Regions from separate parts of the Yersinia intermedia genome, predicted to be linked through region 3. Evidence: predicted binding sites of a transcription regulator. Region 3 holds the regulator's gene; each other region holds the start of a gene.

Region 1 (5,548 bases), 1.3 Mb from region 3:
CCATATCACTTAATGTAGTGTTGGCTTGCGCATCTCCGGCGCTGTCGGCTTCTGTTGAGTAAATTCGATATGGCACAAAATAGCAGCCACACGCACATACTCGATAACTTCTTCTAATGATTGGGCCAGTTCTTCCTGATCTTCATCTTCGTCGTAGCCTAATTGGGCAATATTACGTAAATCATCGATGGCCTCGCCCACTTCATCTTTCACCTGCGCCAGTTTTGGTTGCAACATACCCAAACCTAACAGGAAATGGTTAACCCAGCCTGATAATGCGTCAGCACGGTCGAAAACCGAAATATCATCACCTTCAGGGATAAGTAACTGGAACATAAAACCTTCATTCTCCAGTGCCTCTTGTGTTGCTTCATGTAACTGTTGTAACGGCAACCCCAAGGACTGTGAGAAGGCAACACCTTCATTAGTCAAATCATGTACCAGCGTGCGCCAGCCATTGTCTTTACTGCCCCCACAGAGCATGCCGCTGATCAGGCCATGCATTTCTGCGGGGGTTAATGCTACCGCTTGCTGGCTCAACGCCAAGGCAAGTGATTGGTAAGTTGGTAATGTATTCTCTATAGACATGCGTATTGGTCATCGTTGGCAGGATAAGTTCGTGTTATGCTACCACCAAGAAAGGTCGCTATACCAGAAAACGCAATACTCTATATCCTATAGATTTCAAGATACAGAAAGCGGCAAAGCCTCTTGGCACTTGAAAAATAATGGATATATACCCTAAATAATTCGAGTTGCAGGAAGGCGGCAATTGAGTGAATCCTGATGAGTTAACGCCAGTTAATGATTTGGGCGAGCGAGAGCAGCCAACGCATATGCAGCGTGAAGTATGACGGGTATAAAGGGGTTGAATCTTGGTATCGAGATATATATAGTGACGCCCGCTTTGCAACTACGAGCATTTCGCCTCTGGTTTACAAGGCTGGCGCGAAAATTAGTCAGGAAGGTGGCATGTCTGCACAACCGGTAGATATTCAAATTTTTGGTCGCTCGTTAAGAGTAAATTGCCCGCCAGAACAACAAGACGCGTTGAACATGGCAGCAGAAGATCTTAACCAACGGTTGCAAGATCTCAAAGTTCGCACTAGAGTCACAAATACTGAGCAGTTAGTTTTTATCGCGGCATTGAACGTCTGTCACGAATTAGCTCAGGAAAGGTTGAAAACGCGTGACTATGCATCCAATATGGAGCAACGTATTAGGATGTTACAACAGACCATTGAACAGGCGTTGCTTGAACAAGGTCGCATCTCTGAACGTCAGGATGCACAGTTTGAATAAATCTCTGTTGAATGATAGATTCAGCAGTGAGTAAAAAATTTCTCTGAGGTGTTTGCCAGCGGGCCAGTCCCCTGAGCCGATATTTAATACCAACAGAATGTAGTGCCTCCGTAACTGGTGCGCATGCTCGGTCCGCCGAGAAGCCTTAAGGTTGCGACGCTGCGTTCACCTTGAACCATGGGTTCAAGGGTTACAGCCTGCGGCGGCATCTCGGAGATCCCCTCTTTATCGGGTAACCCACATTTTGGGTTATCACGTTCGTTTTATATTGGTCGTTTTCTTTCTATTTGTATCAATAATATATCTTTCAAATCAACAACATATTTTTGAATCAATAATATGCCTTTGACTGCGCAATATACCCTTGAACGACAAAAGATTCGTAGTGAAATTCGTGAACGTCGGCGTCTTTTGACTGCGGAGCAACAGCATCAATCAGCGCATCTGGCGGCACAGCATATCGCTGAGCATGACAAAATTCGTCAGGCTAACACCATTGCCGTATTCCTCTCCTTCGATGGCGAACTCAATACCCGCCCCATTATTGAGCAGCTATGGCAGCAGCAAAAACAGGTTTACCTGCCAGTTCTGCACCCTTTTAGCACCGGGAATTTATTGTTTCTGCGTTATCGCCCCGATAGCACGCTGGTCCGTAATCGCCTGAAAATCCTTGAACCACAATTAGATGTGCGAGAAGTTCTGCCACTAAACCAATTGGATATGGTGATAACCCCGTTGGTGGCATTTGATAGCCACGGGCAACGTTTAGGTATGGGCGGTGGCTTTTATGACCGTACGCTGCAACACTGGCAGCAAGGTGGCCCTTATCCTATTGGCCTGGCCCATGATTGCCAATGGGTCGAGCACTTGCCCTGTGAGCTTTGGGACGTGCCATTGCCAGAAATAGTAACACCAACAAAAGTGTGGCAGTGGTGAGCGATAATCCTGCAAAATAAAAAAACACCCGATATTTTATAGATAGCGGGTGTTTAGTCATTCAATACAAATATTTATTAGTAAAGCAAACGAGCACGGATAGTTCCTGGGATCGCCTTCATCGCCTGCAATGCTTTTTCTGCATTTTCCGCATCATCAGTTTCAACATCAATAACGACATAACCGATTTCAGCGCTGGTTTGCAGATACTGTGCTGCAATGTTAACGTCTTGTTCAGCAAAGATTTTGTTAATGCTGGTCAGAATACCTGGGCGGTTCTCATGGATATGCAACAGACGGCGGGTATTATCGCCGTGAGCAGGCAGAGAAACCTCAGGGAAGTTGACCGCAGACAGCGTAGAACCGTTGTCGGAATACTTCGCCAGCTTACCCGCCACTTCATCACCGATATTTTCCTGCGCTTCCTGAGTGGAGCCCCCAATATGTGGTGTTAGCAACACATTATCAAACTCGCACAAAGGTGAATTGAACGGGTCCTTATTGGTTGCTGGCTCTTCAGGGAAGACGTCGATTGCGGCTCCTGCCAAATGATTGCTGGCCAATGCATCACACAAGGCCGGGATATCGACCACAGTACCGCGTGAGGCGTTAATCAGCATCGCACCCGGCTTCATCAGAGCCAACTGCTCAGGGCCAATCATATTTTTAGTGGAGTGGTTTTCCGGCACATGCAGGCTAATCACATCACTCATATTCAGCAAATCAGACAGGTGACGCACCTGCTGGGCATTCCCTAACGACAGTTTATTTTCGATATCGTAGAAAAATACTTTCATCCCGACACTTTCTGCCAGAATCCCTAGTTGGGTGCCGATATGACCATAACCGATAATACCCAGCTTCTTGCCACGGGCTTCATAGGAACCCACCGCCAGCTTGTTCCACTCACCACGGTGAGCTTTGGCGTTAGCCGATGGAATGCCCCGGAACATCAGCAGTAACTCGCCCAGTACCATTTCAGCTACCGAACGGGTATTGGAGAAAGGTGCATTGAATACCGGCACGCCGCGTTTGGTGGCCGCGTTTAAATCAACCTGATTGGTACCGATACAGAAACAACCTACTGCGACTAATTTTTCTGCTGCCGCAAAAACTTCTTCAGACAGATGCGTACGCGATCGAATGCCGATGAAGTGAGCATCTTTGATCGATGCTTTCAGTGCTTCGGTGTCTAAGGCACCTTTATGATATTCAATATTGCTATAACCGGCTGCACGCAGATTATCAACTGTGCTCTGGTGCACCCCTTCCACTAACAGAAACTTAATTCTGTCTTTCTCCAGTGATACTTTTGCCATGTCCCCGACCCTATTTTCAGACTTCAGATGTGGCTGCCGCTATCGAATGAATCCGGTCAGCACCCTGTCAACATAACAAATATTACGCGGGCAGCAATACAAACGATTGCCTGCCGGTCAGCATAACAATCAGTGCCAATGTTAATTTATGGAATAAAAAACTGGCACGAAGAGGGTTAATGGCAGGTTAATAAAACGAAATGAAGAAATGTGATATATATCACCAAATTTAACGATTTTAAGAAAAGATATTTAAACGCAAAAAAACTTTCAGGATGAAGCGGCCAGACCTCATCCTGAGAGAGAATTAACTGATCACTTTAATTTTATGGTCTTAACGCCGTCGGCGGTGCCAATCAGTGCCACATCAGCCCCCCGATTAGCAAATAAGCCAACCGTAACGACACCGGCAATACCATTAATTTTATTTTCTAACGCAATGGCATCCAAAATACTCAAATTGTGGACATCCAAAATAACGTTGCCGTTATCAGTCAGGACGTTCTGACGGTACTCCGGTAAGCCACCCAGCTTAACCAGTTCACGAGCCACATAAGAACGGGCCATTGGGATAACTTCAACTGGCAGCGGGAATTTGCCCAGTATATCAACCTGCTTGGATGCATCCGCGATGCAGATAAACTGACGAGCAATAGCAGCAATGATTTTCTCGCGGGTCAGCGCAGCACCACCGCCTTTGATCATCTGCATCTGGCCGTTAATTTCATCAGCACCGTCAACATAGATATCCAATACGTCCACTTCATTACAATCAAATACGTGGATGCCGTAACTTTTCAGTTTGGCAGTAGACGCATCAGAGCTGGAAACCGCCCCTTCTATCTGGCCCTTGATGGAGCCAAGTGCATCAATAAAATGTGCCGCAGTCGAGCCGGTGCCGACCCCAACGATGGTACCAGGTTTGACATAATCTAATGCTGCCCAGCCTACTGCTTTTTTAAGTTCATCCTGAGTCATGGTAAGTTCACGCCTTGATGTGAAAGAAAACCTGAGGTCATTATAGAGCATTCGCAGTGGTGATTGTGTGAATAAAGCCAACTCGCGTGGTAGTTAATTCTAGCCGGATCACAGTTATGTCGGTTTATTTGTGGCTGGCACCTTGGCATCCTGTCGTAACAAAATGGCAAAAATGTGGCATAGTGCTGTATCGACTTAATATTTGGAGAGATGACTCCGATGAAACGCCCAGACTACCGTACGCTACAAGCGCTGGACGCGGTGATCCGTGAACGCGGTTTTGAACGCGCTGCACAAAAACTTTGTATCACCCAATCGGCAGTATCTCAACGCATCAAGCAGTTGGAGAATCTGTTCGGTCAACCGCTGCTGGTGCGCACTGTGCCACCACGGCCTACCGAGCAAGGGCAAAAACTGCTCGCGTTACTGCATCAGGTTGAGTTACTGGAAGAAGAGTGGCTGGGCAATGATAATGGCGGAGATACGCCATTGTTATTGTCGCTGGCAGTCAACGCCGACAGTTTGGCGACCTGGTTGCTACCGGCATTGAAACCGGTGCTGGCTGATTCCCCTATCCGGCTGAACTTACAAGTCGAGGATGAAACTCGAACTCAGGAACGGTTGCGTCGCGGCGAGGTCGTGGGTGCTGTCAGTATCCAACCTCAACCGCTACCCAGTTGTCTGGTTGATCAACTCGGTGCGCTGGATTACTTGTTTGTCGCCTCCAAACCTTTCGCTGAGCGTTATTTCCCCAATGGTGTAACCCGCTCAGCATTATTGAAAGCGCCAGCGGTAGCATTTGACCATCTGGATGATATGCATCAGGCGTTTTTACAGCAGAATTTTGATTTATCACCGGGCAGTGTGCCCTGCCATATTGTTAACTCTTCCGAAGCTTTTGTGCAGTTAGCACGGCAGGGAACTACCTGTTGTATGATCCCGCATCTGCAAATCGAGAAAGAACTGGCGTCAGGCGAATTGATCAATCTGACCCCAGGATTGCTGCAACGGCG
Region 2 (5,548 bases), 2.2 Mb from region 3:
AATAGATGAACATGGCATATCCCAAGGTGTTATTTGTCATGGGCGGCCCGTACAAGATATAATGTTGACGCGTTTAAATAAAATAAAAGTCCCTACCTCACTTATCTTTACCCCACCATCAGAATTATTTACTAAAAGAGAATGGGAGGTGCTATTTTATATTTTACATGCCTTTTCAAGCGCTGAGATTGCTAAAAAAATCCATTTATCCCCCAGATCAGTCTGCAATATAACTCAAAATATCTATAGAAAAGTCGGTGTGACCAGTAAAAAACAGGTTGTTGAGTATTGTTATGAAAATAAGATAAATAATTATGTTCCGCAGAGCTTCTTTGAATACTCGGGTTCCTTCCCACTGATATAGGACAATCTTTTGCGCCGATCACATACAACACTTAATGTAATCGGCGGTTATCGTTTAATGGCAACCGGATAGGGCAACGTAAGCCGCCCCTATTGCCCCGCTATGCCATGCAACTCACCCTGCTGCATTGTTTGGTTCACTTGTTGTCCATTGCTGTCAGTGGCTTGTAGAGAGCCACTAACCGTAGGTTTCAATAGTGTATCTGCGGCCAGACTGCCTTTTATTTGCAATTTTAGATTGCCCAGGCCATGCAACGGTAATGCTGGCCAGCCCCAGTTTTGCAAAATATCCAGATTGACCGAGCGGCCGGTCAGCGCCAGTGATAAGGCTCGAGCAGGCGTTTGGCCAATACTGGCAGTGGCTTCCAATAAGCCTTCTTTGGTGAACGCGCTTAAATCACTAAATGTAATTTGTTGTTCATTGGCATTTAAGGCCAGTGACGGGCGGCGAACATCATTTTTATTAAATGTCGCATTACCTGCATTCAACATTAATGAGCCAGACCATACACCCCACTGATGGTTTTTTGCCAACAGTAAGTTAGTGCCAGCGGCGTCCAGCGATGTAATCTGGAAGGGGAAGTCAGGGTTGATGTCAATCAACAAGTTACGATTAGCACTAAGCTTGCCGACATACACCTCAGACAACCAGTTTGGCAATGTTTGTTGCCATTGTTGCTTCCAATCGGCAGGCAAAGTATAAACCAGCGCGACCAGTGTCAGTTCATCCAGTTGTAGGCGATGAGTATTGCGCGCCCAATTTCCCTGAGTTCTTAATAGACCATCCTGCCAGCGGGTTGAGAACTGATTAATTGTGACGCCAGCCGGAGATAAAGCGAATGTTGCTATTGGGTCAATCAGATGAATATTACCCTTGATAATATCACCGGCATTGAAGGACAGTTCGCCATCCTCAGTTTGCCAATCGCCTTGTTTAAACGTGATATTTTTTAGCGTCAAATCTAAGTCATTAAATGCCCAGTTTTTCCCTTCTACCCGCGCATCAATTAAATCAAAGCGTTTTAGCGTAATAGGCGGGAGTTGTAAGAACGTATCCCAGACATCATTTACGGATGCTAGCGTTTGCAGGCGGATATTGCTGAGCCGCAGGCGATCGACCAGCCAACTGCCATCAGCCGCTTGGCTGGCGTTACCTGTCAATTCACCTTGCGCTATATCTGCGCCAAAGTTGGTTAGGGTCAGGGCATTTTTCTGTATCGAGCCTTGCAGATACAGTTGTTGAGCAGTAATACCATTAATGGTTAAAGAGCCGGCACTAAACTGAAATTGAGCATTTTCGCCAAGGCTATTACCGGGTTGTGGCAGCCAAGGCACCAAACCTCCAGTCACTTGCTGACCCGCAATCTTCCATTGGGCTGCTGAATTTTTCGGCTCAAGAGTGGTATCGAGGGCCATATTAGTTAACTGCAAAGTATCCGCCTGTAATGGCAGCGGTGATTGGCTGTTACTGAGGATTAAGCGGCCATTTTGCAGATTAAGGCTGAGAAAATGACGCGGTTCGGTCAATTGCCGCCAACTCAGGCCAAATAGCGCTTGTTGAGCAGCAAGAAACGGGGGCTGATTGGCACGCCCCAGCGTAACATCGCTGAAACTGACTTGCCCCGGTTGGGACCATGAGTGGTCTATTTTTCCCAAAGAGAGGCGATATTCACTGTTATCACTAACCCAACGGCTTAACCAACCGGCAGCCCAACTGGTCTGGAGCAATACGTAGCACAGCACTATGGACAGCACCAGTAGCAGTAATACCGTTAGTAGTACTTTCCTGAGAAATTTCATCTGGTCTTTCCACGCCTGTCGGTGATACGGAACCCTGTTTATGCCGCAATTTGTCCATTAGCTCAATAGACAATCAGTTATCCGTTGATAAAAAATGGCCGGGATCGTTTACGACCGGCCATTTCATTGACGTGTTAACGCAAAGATTATTTTTCTTGTGGGAAGAGCAAGTTAAGTACAATGGCAGTAATACCACCGGCAGCAATCCCGGAAGAAAGCAGCGTTTTGATCCAATCTGGCGCAAATTGCAGAATCAGGGGCTGTTGTGCAACACCCATACCAACTGCCAATGACAGAGCCATAATCATAATAGCGCGGCGATTGAGTGTTTCACGAGAGACGATGCGCACGCCGGAAGCGGCAATGGTACCGAACATCACCAGCGTAGCGCCCCCCAGAACGGGCTCAGGAATATGTTGCACGAAACCCGCAACCGCTGGGAACAGACCCAGCACAATCAGCATCAGTGCGACAACGAAACCGACATAACGACTGGCAACACCGGTTAACTGGATCACACCATTGTTCTGGCCGAAGCAGGAGTTAGGGAAGGTGTTGAATACGGCTGACAGCATGGAGTTCAAACCATTCGCCAGCACACCACCTTTTAGGCGCTTCATGTACAAGGGGCCATGAACCGGTTGCTCAGAGACATCCGAGGTCGCGGTGATATCACCGATGGTTTCCAGTGAGGTGACCATGAAGATTAACATCAGTGGCACCAGCAGATTCCAGTCAAAAGAGAGACCATAATAGAGCGGTGTTGGAATGGTGATCAGTGCGGTATCTACCACCGGGCGGCTCTCTGGCAACATACCCAGCGACCAGGCCAGCAAGTAGCCCACGGCCATTGCAATGACCAACGAGGCCACACGCAAATACGGGTTACGCTGGCGGTTGAGGAGAATAATCACGACTAATACGGCACCTGCTAATAACAGGTTTTTCGGTGCACCAAAGGTATGGTCACTCATTGCACCATAACCGCCACCAATAGATGTCAGCCCAACCTGAATCAATGACAGGCCGATGATCATCACCACGATACCGGATACCAATGGGGTAATAATGCGGCGCGCCAGATGCAGGAAGCGGGAAAGTATAATTTCGGTGCAGGACGCCACCATCAGCGTACCGAACAGTGCCGCCATCATAGTTGGGATATCTGCGCCGCCGTTTTTCAGTGCCAGACCCCCCATAATTAATGGTGAAACAAAGTTAAAACTGGTGCCCTGAATCGATAATAGGCCCGAGCCAATCGGCCCCCAGGTTTTAATTTGCAGCAACGACGCCAAGCCGGATGCAAACAGCGACATGCTAATAATGCGTTGGGTATCTTCCGCGGGTAGCCCCAGAGCCTGACAAATCAATAGGCCAGGGGTTATCACTGCGACAAACATCGCCAATAAATGCTGGCAAGCGGCGAACAATGTTTGGGCGAGTGGAGGGCGGTCTTCTAAACGGTAAATCAATTCGCTGGGGCGAGTGGTTGCTTGCTGTGGAGTATCAAGCTCGGCGGATTGCGTAGACATGGAGTGGCATTCCCGGATCGGCAAAGAGGGCATTTTAATGATCCGCCTCACAAAAGCAATCGGTTGCGCTGCGTTTTTTAAAAATAATTCTATCTGGTACTCACTCGCATTTTTCTATTACTAAACTTGTAATTGGCGGCGTTTTTTTTTCTAATCCCTTCCTTAACTGTTTTGGCGTTTTTAAGGAACTGTCTAACGTCATATTTTTAATCGATATTTTAATCGCATGGAGTACCAAGATGTTTCATCTCGATACCTATGGCACGCTAGTCGCGGCCTGTTTGGTTTTATTATTAGGCCGAAAACTCGTACAAACTGTCCCATTCCTGAAAAAATATACTATTCCTGAACCGGTAGCTGGGGGTTTGTTGGTTGCCTTCTTGATGTTACTAATGCAAAAGACTCTCGGTTGGGAAATCAGTTTTGATATGTCGCTCAAAGATCCCTTGATGCTGGCATTCTTTGCAACTATTGGTTTGAATGCCAATCTGGCTAGCTTACGTTCCGGTGGCAAGGCCTTGAGCGTATTTGTGTTTGTGGTTGTCGGCTTGCTGTTAATGCAGAACGCGATTGGTATTGCGCTTGCTAAATTGATGGGGCTAGACCCGTTGATGGGGCTATTAGCTGGCTCAATTACCTTATCGGGTGGGCATGGTACTGGCGCTGCTTGGAGTAAACTCTTTTCTGAGCGCTATGGCTTTGAAAATGCGACAGAAGTTGCTATGGCTTGTGCAACATTTGGTTTGGTACTGGGTGGTTTGATTGGTGGCCCGGTAGCTCGCTACCTGGTGAAACACTCTGCTACACCCGATGGTACGCCGGAGGACAGCGAAGTCCCTTCCGCATTTGAAAAGCCTTCGGCGGGGCGCATGATAACCTCGCTGGTGTTAGTTGAAACTATCGCCATGATCGCTATCTGCCTGATGGCCGGCAATGTGATTGCGGGTTGGTTGCTAGGTTCGATGTTTGAGCTGCCAATCTTTGTTTGCGTATTATTTGTCGGAGTTATCCTTAGCAACACATTGTCGGCAATCGGCTTCTATAAAGTCTTTGATCGCGCGGTATCAGTGTTGGGTAACGTTAGTCTGTCACTGTTTTTGGCGATGGCGCTGATGAGCCTAAAACTCTGGGAGCTGGCTTCACTGGCATTACCGATGTTGGTGATTTTGTCCGTTCAGGCACTGGCGATGGCGTTGTACGCTATCTTTGTTACTTATCGTGTCATGGGCAAAAACTATGATGCCGCGGTATTGGCGGCGGGGCATTGTGGTTTCGGCCTTGGCGCGACACCGACTGCGATTGCTAATATGCAAGCCATTACTGACCGGTTTGGTCCGTCTCATTTGGCGTTCTTAGTGGTACCAATGGTTGGCGCATTCTTTATTGATATCGCTAATGCGATCGTGATTAAGCTGTATCTTTTACTACCAATATTCCCAGCGGTGGTAGGGTAACTGCACTTAGGGGTGGGTTTACCTGCCCCTTATTTATTAAGCGTTAGTGTAACGTGTTCGCTCTGGTAACCAGCGTTCGATCAAGGCGCGTGCATGCTCTGGGTATTGCTGATGCAGATGGCGAGCTACTCGTTGAACTTCGGGAATCATTGCTTGATCACGCAGTAAATCGGCCACTTTAAACTCCGCGCTTCCGGTTTGCCGCGTTCCCAACAACTCGCCAGGACCACGGATTTCCAAATCCCGCTGTGCAATCACAAAGCCATCGTTGCTATCACGCAACACTTGTAAACGCATTTGGGCGGTTTTACTCAACGGTGTTTTATAGAGTAATACGCAATGAGAGGCGACAGCACCACGGCCAACACGCCCTCGTAACTGATGTAATTGCGCTAACCC
Region 3 (5,548 bases):
TACCTGTGTTCGCTGGAAAGGGCATTAATGCATTCGCTACGATAATAGGGTAGCAGGCACCATTAACCAGCGCCATTATGCAGAATGGAATAAGTAAGGTCAGTAGGGTCGGCGTGGTTAACGTTGCTATCAGATAAAGTGCAATCATGCTGACCGCATAGCCTGCCAACAGCCACGGCAGCAAGGTGTTGCCCTTGATCCGGGCAAGAGCACTGCGGCAACCAAACCCGCCTAACAGGAAGGCCAGGGTCTGGGGGACATAACTTAATCCGATGACATTCGGGCTATAACCCATATCACCGAGAATAAAAGGTGAACCGGTTAACCAGGCAAAGAAACCGGCACTACAGGCAGCAAACATCATCACGTTGCCACTGAATGTTGCCGACTTAAGCAACTGCCAGAAACTGATTTTGGTGCTAATTCGTGTCGCATTATCCTGAGCAGTTTTTTTGCGTTCGCTCAATCGTGCCGTCGGGATCAGCAGCAGCAGTGTAACGGCCAGTAATACGACAAAAATTGCACGCCAACTGAAGTGGTTTAATAACCAGGCTCCCAGCAGCGGGGCTAATGCAGGAGAGAGCGCCACTAACGGCATAATGGTAGCGAACACCCGATTGGCCTTGCCGTCGCGATACCGATCTACCACTAACGCCTGCCAACTCACGGCAGCAGAACACACCCCCACTGCCTGAATGAAGCGCAGGATGAGTAATTGTGTCGCATTTTCAACCCACAAAACCCCCAGACAGCCGAGGGCAAATAATCCCAAACCAGCTAGCAGAACCGGTTTGCGGCCTAACTTATCCGATACAGGTCCCCAGATAAGCTGAGCGATTGCGAACCCCGCGAGGAAGATACTTAAACTGGCGCTGATAGCGCCGGCAGATGCTTGTAGCTCTTGTTGCATTGCGCCAAAAGCGGGCAGATACATGTCGGTGGCCAGATAACCCAACATACTCAGACCGGCCAGATAGAACATAAAACCAGACGACGTTTTCATTCTTTATTTCTCTTTATATCCTTCGTCCTTGGAACCGCAGAGGTGCTAGTTGCCGCGCCAATGACGTTGGCTAAATTATAATTTTTGCAGGCAAAACTTCTGTTACTGAAAATTAATTGCGGTGGGCATTCTATCGATGAGAAATTCGGTTGTGAAACGCTAATATTTGCGCCATGCTGTTAAAAATTTTGATAGCAAATTTGTGATGGAAAAGGTGAAAAACAATGTGGTCTGAATATTCACTGGATGTGGTGGACGCAGTAGCCCGTACCGGGAGTTTCAGTGCTGCTGCGCAAGAATTGCACCGCGTGCCGTCTGCGATTAGTTACACGGTGCGTCAGTTGGAAGAGTGGCTGGCCGTCCCGCTGTTTGAACGGCGTCATCGCGATGTGGAATTAACCGAAGCGGGTGTGGTTTTTATTAAAGATGCTCGCGATGTTATCAAAAAAATGAATAACACACGCCGCCAATGCCAACAAGTGGCGAATGGTTGGCGTGGGCAGTTAAATATAGTGATAGATAAAATTGTTAAGCCACAGCGTAGTCGCCGCTTAGTGTTGGATTTTTATCGACATTTTCCTGATATTGAGCTGCGGGTACGCTATGAAGTCTTCAACGGTGTGTGGGATGCGCTGGTGGAGGGGCAGGCGGAAATGGCCATAGGTGCTACCCGCGCGATCCCCGTCGGTGGGCGATTTGTTTTTCGCGATATGGGTTTTTTAAGTTGGCATTGTGTGGTGAGCATCGATCACCCTTTAGCCCGGTTAACTGGGCCACTTAGTGATAATCAGTTACGGCCTTATCCCTCACTCTGTCTGGAGGATACCGCCCGCAACCTACCTAAGCGTGACACCTGGACTTTAGCTAACCAGCAGCGATTGGTGGCTCCAGACTGGGCAACGGGAATCGACTGCCTGTGTGCGGGGTTATGCATTGGAATGGTACCAGCGCACATGGTGTCGCCGTTGATTGAACAAGGGAAGTTAGCGGCATTGACGTTGGTAGAACCGCTGCCCGATAGCCCATGTTGTTTGGCGTGGCAGCAGAACAACCACTCGCCCGCATTGGCCTGGCTACTCGAGTATTTGGGTGACAGTGTCACGCTGAATGCTGAGTGGCTGAAAGATGACGGTGAATTATCATTCAATGAGCAAGAGGTGATTGCGCGAACTTAGCACCGGTAGCGTTGCATGCTACCGGCGAAAGAGCATTAACGGCGGTAGTCGCGGAACGGGCCATCGGCAACGGAGCGGCGCTCAACCAGTTTAGGATGTACCTCAATGGTCTGCGGATCTTCACGTTTGCTGACAATACGATCAAGTAACATGGCAAAGGCGGTTTCACCCAAACGCTCTTTTGGCTGGTGAATCGTGGTCAGTGCTGGCGAGAAATAGCGAGCATTACGCACATTATCATAGCCGATCACCGAAATATCTTGTGGTACCCGTAGGCCCAACTCATCAGCAGCACATATTGCACCCATGGCCATAATATCGCCGCCACAGAATACCGCTGTTGGGCGATGCTTTTGTGTCAGAATTTGATGCATTGCTTTATACCCGGATTCAGGCTCGAAATCCCCTTGCACCACCCATTCATCACGCAGTGTGATATTGGCCTCTTCCAACGCTTTCAGGAAGCCCTGATGGCGACCACCACCGGTATTACGGGCTAACTGACCAGGGATAGCACCAATGTCACGGTGACCGCGCTCAATCAGGTAACGGCCCGCTAAATAGCCACCTTCAAAGGCGTTATCAATAATAGAGTCAGTAAAATCGCCACGAGCCGTACCCCAATCCATAACGACCATTGGGATATTACGATAATCCTCTAACATCCCTAGCAGTTGTTCAGGATATTCTGAACACATCACCAGCAGCCCATCGACACGTTTTTGCGCCAACATCGCCAGATAGGCTTTTTGTTTGTCCAGATTATTATGAGAATTACATAAAATCAGGGTGTAACCCTTGCTGTAACAACTGTTTTCGACGGCTTCAATCACTTCAGCAAAATAAGGTGCTTCACTGGATGTTGCCAGCAAACCAATTGATTTGGTGTGATTGACTTTCAAACTGCGAGCCACAGCGCTGGGCGAATAATGCAGTTCTTTAATGGCAGCCCACACGGCAGCCTTCGTGTTTTCGGCGACGAAACGAGTTTTGTTGATAACGTGCGAAACGGTGGTGGTGGACACACCCGCGTGTTTGGCCACATCTTTAATCGTTGCCATAAAAAGAATGACTCCTAAGCTTACCGGTTACAGTAGGGTAAGTATTATGTTAATCGTTTGCCTGCAATACTCGAAAACCACTCAGACACAAACACGATATTAGGCTGGGAAGTTGAATCAGCGGGTTGTCTGAAAGTATTTATTGGACGTTATTAGTCGGTATGCAGTTATGAACTGCGAATTTTGTCTGATCTGGAGGAAAAGTGAAAGGGGTAATCAAAGTTATAAAGTGCGTAATGAGCACAAGATTTTTTTTCTGAACTGTGGGAAAATAATTTAACACACTAACTATGTGCCTTTATCTTACTACAAACTAACCGGCTAAGGAGTTTTTATGGATACCAATCTGAAAATGTCGCTGATTACGACTGTTGGTGCGCTGGCGATGATTATTGTCTTTAGCTTCGTGGCAGTAATGAATTAATTGAGCCGCTTGCCGGTGTGAAGTGATAAGTAGGGCGGGTAAACCCGCCCTTAATTATTGTTACGAGTAATGCGCCGGTCTGTTGTCGCCGTATCAGGCTAAATTTTTCTCAACGAAAGACCAGTTAACCAGTGCCCAGAAGTTCTCCAGGTATTTTGGTCGCGCATTGCGGTAATCAATGTAGTAAGCATGTTCCCACACATCGACAGTTAACACCGGTTTATCAGTGGTGGTCAGTGGTGTTGCTGCATTAGATGTACTGACAATCGCCAGCGTGCCATCTGCTTTTTTAACCAGCCAGGTCCAGCCAGCGCCAAAGTTTTTTACTGCCGCATCAGTAAACTGTGCTTTAAATTCAGCAAAAGAACCAAATGACTGATTAATAGCATCGGCAACCTTACCCGTAGGTTCGCCACCACCATTAGGTGACAGGCAATGCCAGTAGAAGGTGTGGTTCCAGACTTGGGCCGCATTGTTAAATACCCCACCATTAGAGGTTTTTACAATCTCTTCCAACGTCTTACCCGCAAACTCCGTGCCTTTAATCAGATTATTGAGGTTAACCACATAGGTGTTGTGATGCTTACCGTAATGGTATTCCAGTGTTTCAGCTGAAATGTGGGGTTCTAGCGCATTTTGCGCATAAGGTAATGCCGGTAATTCAAAAGACATAGCTCTCTCCTTTCGGGGTTGCTCAGGGTGTTTGCTCCTCAAATCACATCAATTGCCGTTGGCAGCTATGTGGCGAAGAGCGGTTAAAGCTTAATTGTTGTATTTTTGTTGTGGGTATTAATCTTAACAACTTTCATCAGGAATGACAGAGATAACCTCACTGTTTGATGAGCGATAGCGTGAAAGTCATACAACGGGTTTAACACGTGAAGGGGCTTATTGTGCTATAGGCACCCGGTGGTGCTACCGGGCGCAAACTGAAGTCTTAGCGGATGGTTTTTGGTGTGACCACGCGGCGTGCGCCAACGTAATGATCTTGCCAATAGTCATTGTCCAGCATGCTGATACGAATTTCTTCGCCGGTACGCGGGGACTGAATAAACTTGCCATTACCCAAATAGACGCCCACATGATCGGCGACACCACGGTTAGCAATATTGAAGAATACTAAATCACCGCTTTCCAACTCAGCACGTTTTACGGGGGCGGCGTCACGCAGGTGATACATCTCGTTAGCCGTGCGTGGCATCTTTATTCTGATCACGTCTTTATAGGCGTAATAGATAAGCCCGCTGCAATCAAAACCGGTATTAGGAGAGGTGCCACCCCAGCGATAAGGTTTACCAACTTGTTTCATTAGTTTGCTCATCGCGGTCTGCTTGGCATGTTGATAGCGTTTTTTATGTGCCGGACTGAGCTTAATTTTACTATTAGCGACTAATTCGCTAGCGGCTTTGCCTTGGGTTTTATTTCTGTGCCGGCCGTAAGCGACTTTTTCTGTTTTTTTAACTGTGGTCACTTTTTTATTGGCTGCGGTTTTAATATTGGTTTTTTTTGTCGTGGTTTTACTGACTTCTTGTGCTTTTTTCTTCATCGTTTTAGTGGCGTTGGCAGCAATTTTCTTTTTATCGTTGCTGGCCGCTGTTTTAGCCGTTGTCACTTTGCCCGAGGTGGTTTTAGTGTTGGCGACTTTTACTTTTTTGCTGCTTTTATCGGCTTTACGCTTTTTACGATCATCCGGGCTGGCCTGGCTGACCTGTCCTTTCTTCTGCTCAGCCGAGACGTGAGCCTGCGGTGACGCATGCGCCAAATTTAAAAATAGCTGGGTAAACAGCAGCACAAACAGCGTAAATATTAAACGCATAATAACGCTACCAACCTTGCCCTAAGATGAATATGAAGAGTCACAGTATTGCCGAAACTCACGATATAA
Region 4 (5,548 bases), 970 kb from region 3:
GGTGCGAGTCTTGACTGGCACGCGATGTTCCGTTCATCCAATGTGGCCGCGTTATCTTCAACAGCTAAATTATTCGTGGTGCCAATATTGATGACTGCTGGCGGCTTGTTAATGGGCTTTCGTGGGGCGACATTAGGGATTATATTCCTGTTCTCTGCCACCCCAACGGCGGCTGGCAGTTATGTTATGACCCGCGCCATGGGGGGCAATGCCACCCTGGCGGCGAATATCATTGCTATCACCACGGTCGGTTCATTTTTTACCACCGCGCTGGGGATTTACTTCCTACGATCACTTGGGGTGATGTAGTTTTTTAAGGAGAAATAGATGGATGCATTATGCCCGGTTTGCCAAAAACTGATGACCGAAGTAAGTGGCCACTTTCATTGCTCTAACTGCCATGGCAACTATCAGCCACAGGCGGAGTGCCCTGATTGCGCTAAACCGTTGCAGGTACTGAAGGCATGTGGCGCAATTGACTATTTCTGCCAGCACGGTCACGGCCTCATTTCGAAAAGCCGCGTTCACTTTAGTTACTTGCCGACGATTTGACTGGCCGCAATTGAGCCGGGTAGCATTACTCTTTTGCCGCTTTCCGTTGGCGAGCCTTTTTCGCCACATTGATTTGGGTGATTTCACTTTCTACCCAACCGTCCTGCAATCGGGTCGTCAGCTTATCGCCTGCCTGTATCTGCTTCGTGGTTTTCAGCACTACCCCTGCCGAGGTCTGCGTGACACTGTAGCCACGGGCCAGCGTTGCTAATGGGCTGACAGCCTCTAACTGCGAGCAGGCGATACCAAAACGTTGCCGATAACCATTAAGCTGGCGCTCTAATGCCTGGCGCAAGCGGTATTCCTGCTGCTGCACTTGCTGGCTGTAACGGTGAATCTGCCCTTGCGGTTGCACTTGCGCGAGGCGCTGCTGGAGCCGTTCGGTGCGCCGGCTTAACCCGCGAATTTGGTTTTGCGCGCTCTCTTCCAGGCGGCGTTGCAGCTTTAATAACAGGGTCTGCTGACGTGCCAGCCGCAAATGTGGATGTTGTTGCTGTAAACGGTGCTCAAGGCGGGTGAATTGCTGGCCGCGCTGCGCCAGATAATAATCCATCGCCATTTCCATCCGCTGCTGCTGCCCTTGAATTTGCCTGACCAGCTCAATCTGGTTACGGCTTACTAATTCTGCGGCAGCGGAAGGTGTTGGTGCCCGTAAGTCAGCGACAAAATCAGCGATAGTGATGTCGGTTTCATGGCCGACCGCACTGACTATCGGGATGTGGCTATTGAAAATAGCGCGGGCAACCCGTTCGTCGTTAAAACTCCACAGGTCTTCCAGCGACCCGCCGCCACGCCCGACGATTAATATATCGCACTCGGCACGTAGGTTAGCTAACTGAATGGCACGGACTATCTGCAATGGAGCATCAACACCTTGCACTGCTGTTGGGTAAATAATTACTGGCAATGATGGGTCACGGCGTTGCAAAACCTGTAGAACATCATGCAGCGCCGCACCACTGGCAGAGGTGATGACACCAACTTGCCTGGCAGGACTTGGCAGCGGTTGTTTATGATGTTGATCAAACAGCCCTTCCGCCGCCAGTTGTTGCTTGAGTTGGTCAAACTGTTGTTGCAGCAATCCGTCACCGGCAGGCTGCATGCTTTCCGCAATTAACTGATAATCGCCACGCGGCTCGTACAGGGTAATCGATGCCCTAACCAACACTTGTTGACCATTTTGTGGGCGAAACGTAGTACGGCGGTTAGTGTTGCGAAACATCGCACAACGCACCTGCGCTTGGGCGTCTTTTAGGGTGAAATACCAGTGACCGGATGATGGTTGGGAGAAATTGGATATCTCGGCCGTGAGCCAAATCTGGCCCATTTCCATTTCCAGCAGTTGTCGTACCGTCTGATTAAGGCGGCTAACAGTAAAAATTGTTGATGCGGAAGATTGTGACATGTGACCTGGATCAAATTTTAAAACAAGCACTTAATTGATCGATATTACCTACCTCAGACCGGTTGGCAAGAAAAATTATGAGAAAGTGCTGGAGGCAACCGATTACGCTCTGTATAATGCCACGGCAATATTTTATCTTTTCACATCCACCTTGGTGAGATATTGCCCATGCTACGTATCAAGAAAGAAGCTCTGACATTTGACGACGTTCTCCTGGTTCCAGCCCACTCCACAGTTTTGCCTAATACGGCCGAACTTGGCACTCAACTGACCGCAACTATCCGCCTAAATATCCCTATGCTGTCCGCAGCCATGGATACCGTTACCGAAGCTCGTCTGGCCATTGCGCTAGCACAAGAGGGCGGTTTAGGTTTCATTCACAAAAATATGTCCATTGAGCGCCAGGCTGAAGAAGTTAGCCGCGTGAAAAAACACGAAAGTGGCGTTGTTACCGAGCCGCAGACTGTTACCCCAACCACCACACTGCGCCAAGTGAAAGAATTGACTGCCCGTAACGGTTTCGCTGGTTACCCAGTTGTTACCGAAGATTATGAGCTGGTCGGCATTATCACTGGCCGTGATGTGCGCTTTGTGACTGACTTAGACCAACCCGTGACGGCGGTGATGACACCGAAAGAGCGTCTGGTTACCGTCAAGGAAGGCGAGGCTCGCGAAGTTGTCTTGCAAAAAATGCATGAAAAACGTGTCGAGAAAGCATTGGTTGTTGATGATAGCTTCCACCTGCGCGGCATGATTACCGTAAAAGACTTCCAGAAAGCAGAGCGCAAGCCTAACGCCTGTAAGGACGAGCATGGCCGTCTGCGTGTCGGGGCTGCCGTGGGTGCCGGTGCGGGTAATGAAGAGCGTATCGACGCGCTGGTCACCGCTGGTGTTGATGTTTTACTGATTGACTCATCCCATGGTCATTCTGAAGGCGTTCTGCAACGTATCCGTGAAACCCGTGCTAAATACCCTAACCTGCAAATCGTTGGCGGTAACGTTGCGACGGGCGCAGGGGCAAAAGCCTTGGCGGATGCCGGTGTGAGTGCCGTAAAAGTAGGGATTGGCCCAGGCTCAATCTGTACCACCCGTATTGTTACGGGTGTTGGTGTGCCACAGATTACGGCGATTGCTGACGCGGTCGAAGCACTGGAAGGGACCGGTATCCCGGTGATTGCCGATGGCGGTATCCGTTTCTCCGGCGATATTGCGAAAGCCATTGCGGCGGGTGCTTCCTGTGTCATGGTCGGTTCTATGCTGGCAGGGACTGAAGAGTCTCCGGGCGAAATTGAACTCTACCAAGGCCGTTCATTCAAATCTTACCGTGGTATGGGGTCACTGGGCGCGATGTCCAAAGGCTCTTCTGACCGTTACTTCCAAACTGATAATGCTGCCGATAAACTGGTACCAGAAGGGATTGAAGGGCGTGTTGCATACAAAGGTTTGTTGAAAGAGATTGTGCATCAGCAAATGGGGGGCTTGCGCTCCTGCATGGGTCTGACCGGTTGTGCCACTATCAATGAATTGCGCACCAAAGCTGAGTTTGTGCGTATCAGTGGTGCAGGGATTCAAGAAAGCCATGTGCATGATGTGACTATCACTAAAGAATCCCCTAACTATCGCATGGGCTAATTCCAGGGGCTTAAACCGGCGAATTTGGTCATCGTTCGCTGCTCGCATTGCTCATTGACTTGGTGTCAACTGCGCATGCCGTGCTGCGGGCGTTAACCAACTGTTTGGCTTCGCCGACTGGAATGATTCATAAATAATTATGGTAGCTATTTAATTTTATTATTTTTCTGTGGAATACGCCGCACATGACAAAAAATATTCATAAGCATCGCATCCTTATTCTTGATTTCGGCTCGCAATACACCCAACTGGTGGCGCGACGCGTTCGTGAAATCGGTGTTTATTGTGAACTATGGGCGTGGGACGTAACCGAAGCTCAGATCCGTGAATTTAACCCAAGCGGCATCATTCTTTCTGGCGGTCCTGAAAGCACCACTGAACACGACAGCCCACGCGCACCTGATTACGTGTTTACTGCGGGTGTGCCGGTATTAGGTGTGTGCTACGGCATGCAGACTATGGCGATGCAATTAGGGGGCAAAGTTGAAGGTTCAAATCAGCGCGAGTTTGGTTATGCGCAGGTTGAAATCAAAACTGACAGCGCACTGATCCGTGATATCAAAGATGCTATCAATCCAACCAACGAAGCAATATTGGATGTATGGATGAGTCATGGTGACAAGGTCACTGCCATCCCTGCTGATTTTGTGACGGTTGCCAGCACCGATACCTGTCCGTTCGCCATTATGGCTAACGAAGAGAAACGTTTTTATGGTGTGCAGTTCCATCCTGAGGTCACGCATACCAAGCAAGGCCAACGCTTGTTAGAACGCTTCGTGCTGGATATCTGCGGCTGCGAAGCATTGTGGACCCCGGCCAAGATTATCGAAGATGCCATTGTTCGCCTGCGCGAGCAAATTGGTGAAGATCATGTGATTCTTGGCCTGTCCGGTGGTGTTGACTCCTCTGTGACGGCAATGCTACTGCATCGTGCTATTGGTAACCGTCTGACGTGCGTATTTGTCGATAACGGATTATTACGGTTGAACGAAGCCGACCAAGTGCTGGAAATGTTCGGTGATAAATTCGGTCTGAATATTGTTCATGTTGCCGCCGAAGACCGTTTCCTTGCAGCGCTGGCCGGTGTCGACGAGCCTGAAGCGAAGCGTAAAATCATCGGCCGCGTGTTTGTCGAATTGTTTGATGAAGAAGCGTGTAAGCAAGATCAAGTTAAGTGGTTGGCACAAGGCACCATCTATCCTGATGTGATTGAATCAGCAGCGTCTGCCACTGGTAAAGCACACGTCATTAAATCTCACCACAATGTGGGCGGTTTGCCGAAAGAGATGAAACTGGGGCTGGTGGAGCCACTGAAAGAGCTGTTTAAAGATGAAGTACGCAAAATTGGCCTGGAATTAGGTCTGCCGTACGACATGCTATATCGCCACCCGTTCCCTGGCCCAGGCTTGGGTGTACGTGTGCTGGGCGAAGTAAAAAAAGAGTATTGTGATTTGCTGCGCCGCGCTGATGCCATCTTTATCGAAGAGCTGCATAAAGCCGATCTGTACAATAAAGTGAGCCAAGCCTTTACTGTGTTCCTGCCAGTGCGTTCTGTTGGCGTGATGGGGGATGGGCGTAAATACGATTGGGTGGTTTCACTGCGCGCAGTAGAAACCATCGATTTTATGACCGCACATTGGGCGCATCTGCCATACGACTTCTTGGGCCGCGTTTCAAACCGCATTATCAATGAAGTGAATGGTATTTCCCGTGTAGTTTACGATATCAGTGGCAAGCCACCGGCTACCATTGAGTGGGAATAAGTATCTTAACTCGTCGATAAGATAGTGTTGTGACATTAATTAAGCCTCCGATCTTTCGGGGGCTTTTTACTTTGGTTGCGATGAAATAAGCATTTATATTTTATCTTTACGGATAAATAAAAAACGAACGGCATTTTTGTGAGTATCGCTTTTAAGTCAGGTTGCTGTATGTGAATATAAAAACCGTGATGCTTAC

Evidence for each region. Region 3 encodes PurR, which represses purine synthesis genes. Its sites were predicted from a motif close to CANGCAAACGTTTGCNTG; they were not measured.
Region 1: the regulator PurR is predicted to act here: its motif matches at 3,653-3,670, upstream of serA (phosphoglycerate dehydrogenase).
Region 2: the regulator PurR is predicted to act here: its motif matches at 3,748-3,765, upstream of gltS (sodium/glutamate symporter).
Region 4: the regulator PurR is predicted to act here: its motif matches at 2,049-2,066, upstream of guaB (IMP dehydrogenase).

The regions. Positions count from the first base shown of each region.
Region 1 covers NZ_LR134116.1:879,349-884,896, reverse strand. The annotation lists gene EL015_RS04090 (YecA/YgfB family protein) at 10-588, opposite strand; gene zapA (cell division protein ZapA) at 973-1,302, shown strand; RNA gene ssrS (6S RNA) at 1,340-1,523, shown strand; gene EL015_RS04075 (5-formyltetrahydrofolate cyclo-ligase) at 1,642-2,238, shown strand; gene serA (phosphoglycerate dehydrogenase) at 2,316-3,557, opposite strand; gene rpiA (ribose-5-phosphate isomerase RpiA) at 3,873-4,535, opposite strand; gene EL015_RS04060 (LysR family transcriptional regulator ArgP) at 4,755-5,548, shown strand, end outside.
Region 2 covers NZ_LR134116.1:26,871-32,418, forward strand. The annotation lists gene EL015_RS00125 (helix-turn-helix transcriptional regulator) at 1-364, shown strand, start outside; gene EL015_RS00130 (AsmA family protein) at 454-2,163, opposite strand; gene EL015_RS00135 (uracil-xanthine permease family protein) at 2,310-3,695, opposite strand; gene gltS (sodium/glutamate symporter) at 3,935-5,149, shown strand; gene recG (ATP-dependent DNA helicase RecG) at 5,186-5,548, opposite strand, start outside.
Region 3 covers NZ_LR134116.1:2,211,311-2,216,858, forward strand. The annotation lists gene punC (purine nucleoside transporter PunC) at 1-1,003, opposite strand, end outside; gene punR (DNA-binding transcriptional activator PunR) at 1,228-2,178, shown strand; gene purR (HTH-type transcriptional repressor PurR) at 2,214-3,239, opposite strand; gene cydH (cytochrome bd-I oxidase subunit CydH) at 3,574-3,663, shown strand; gene sodB (superoxide dismutase [Fe]) at 3,757-4,335, opposite strand; gene EL015_RS10110 (C40 family peptidase) at 4,601-5,479, opposite strand.
Region 4 covers NZ_LR134116.1:1,243,101-1,248,648, forward strand. The annotation lists gene EL015_RS05810 (AEC family transporter) at 1-309, shown strand, start outside; gene EL015_RS05815 (zinc ribbon domain-containing protein) at 328-552, shown strand; gene xseA (exodeoxyribonuclease VII large subunit) at 578-1,957, opposite strand; gene guaB (IMP dehydrogenase) at 2,126-3,589, shown strand; gene guaA (glutamine-hydrolyzing GMP synthase) at 3,775-5,352, shown strand.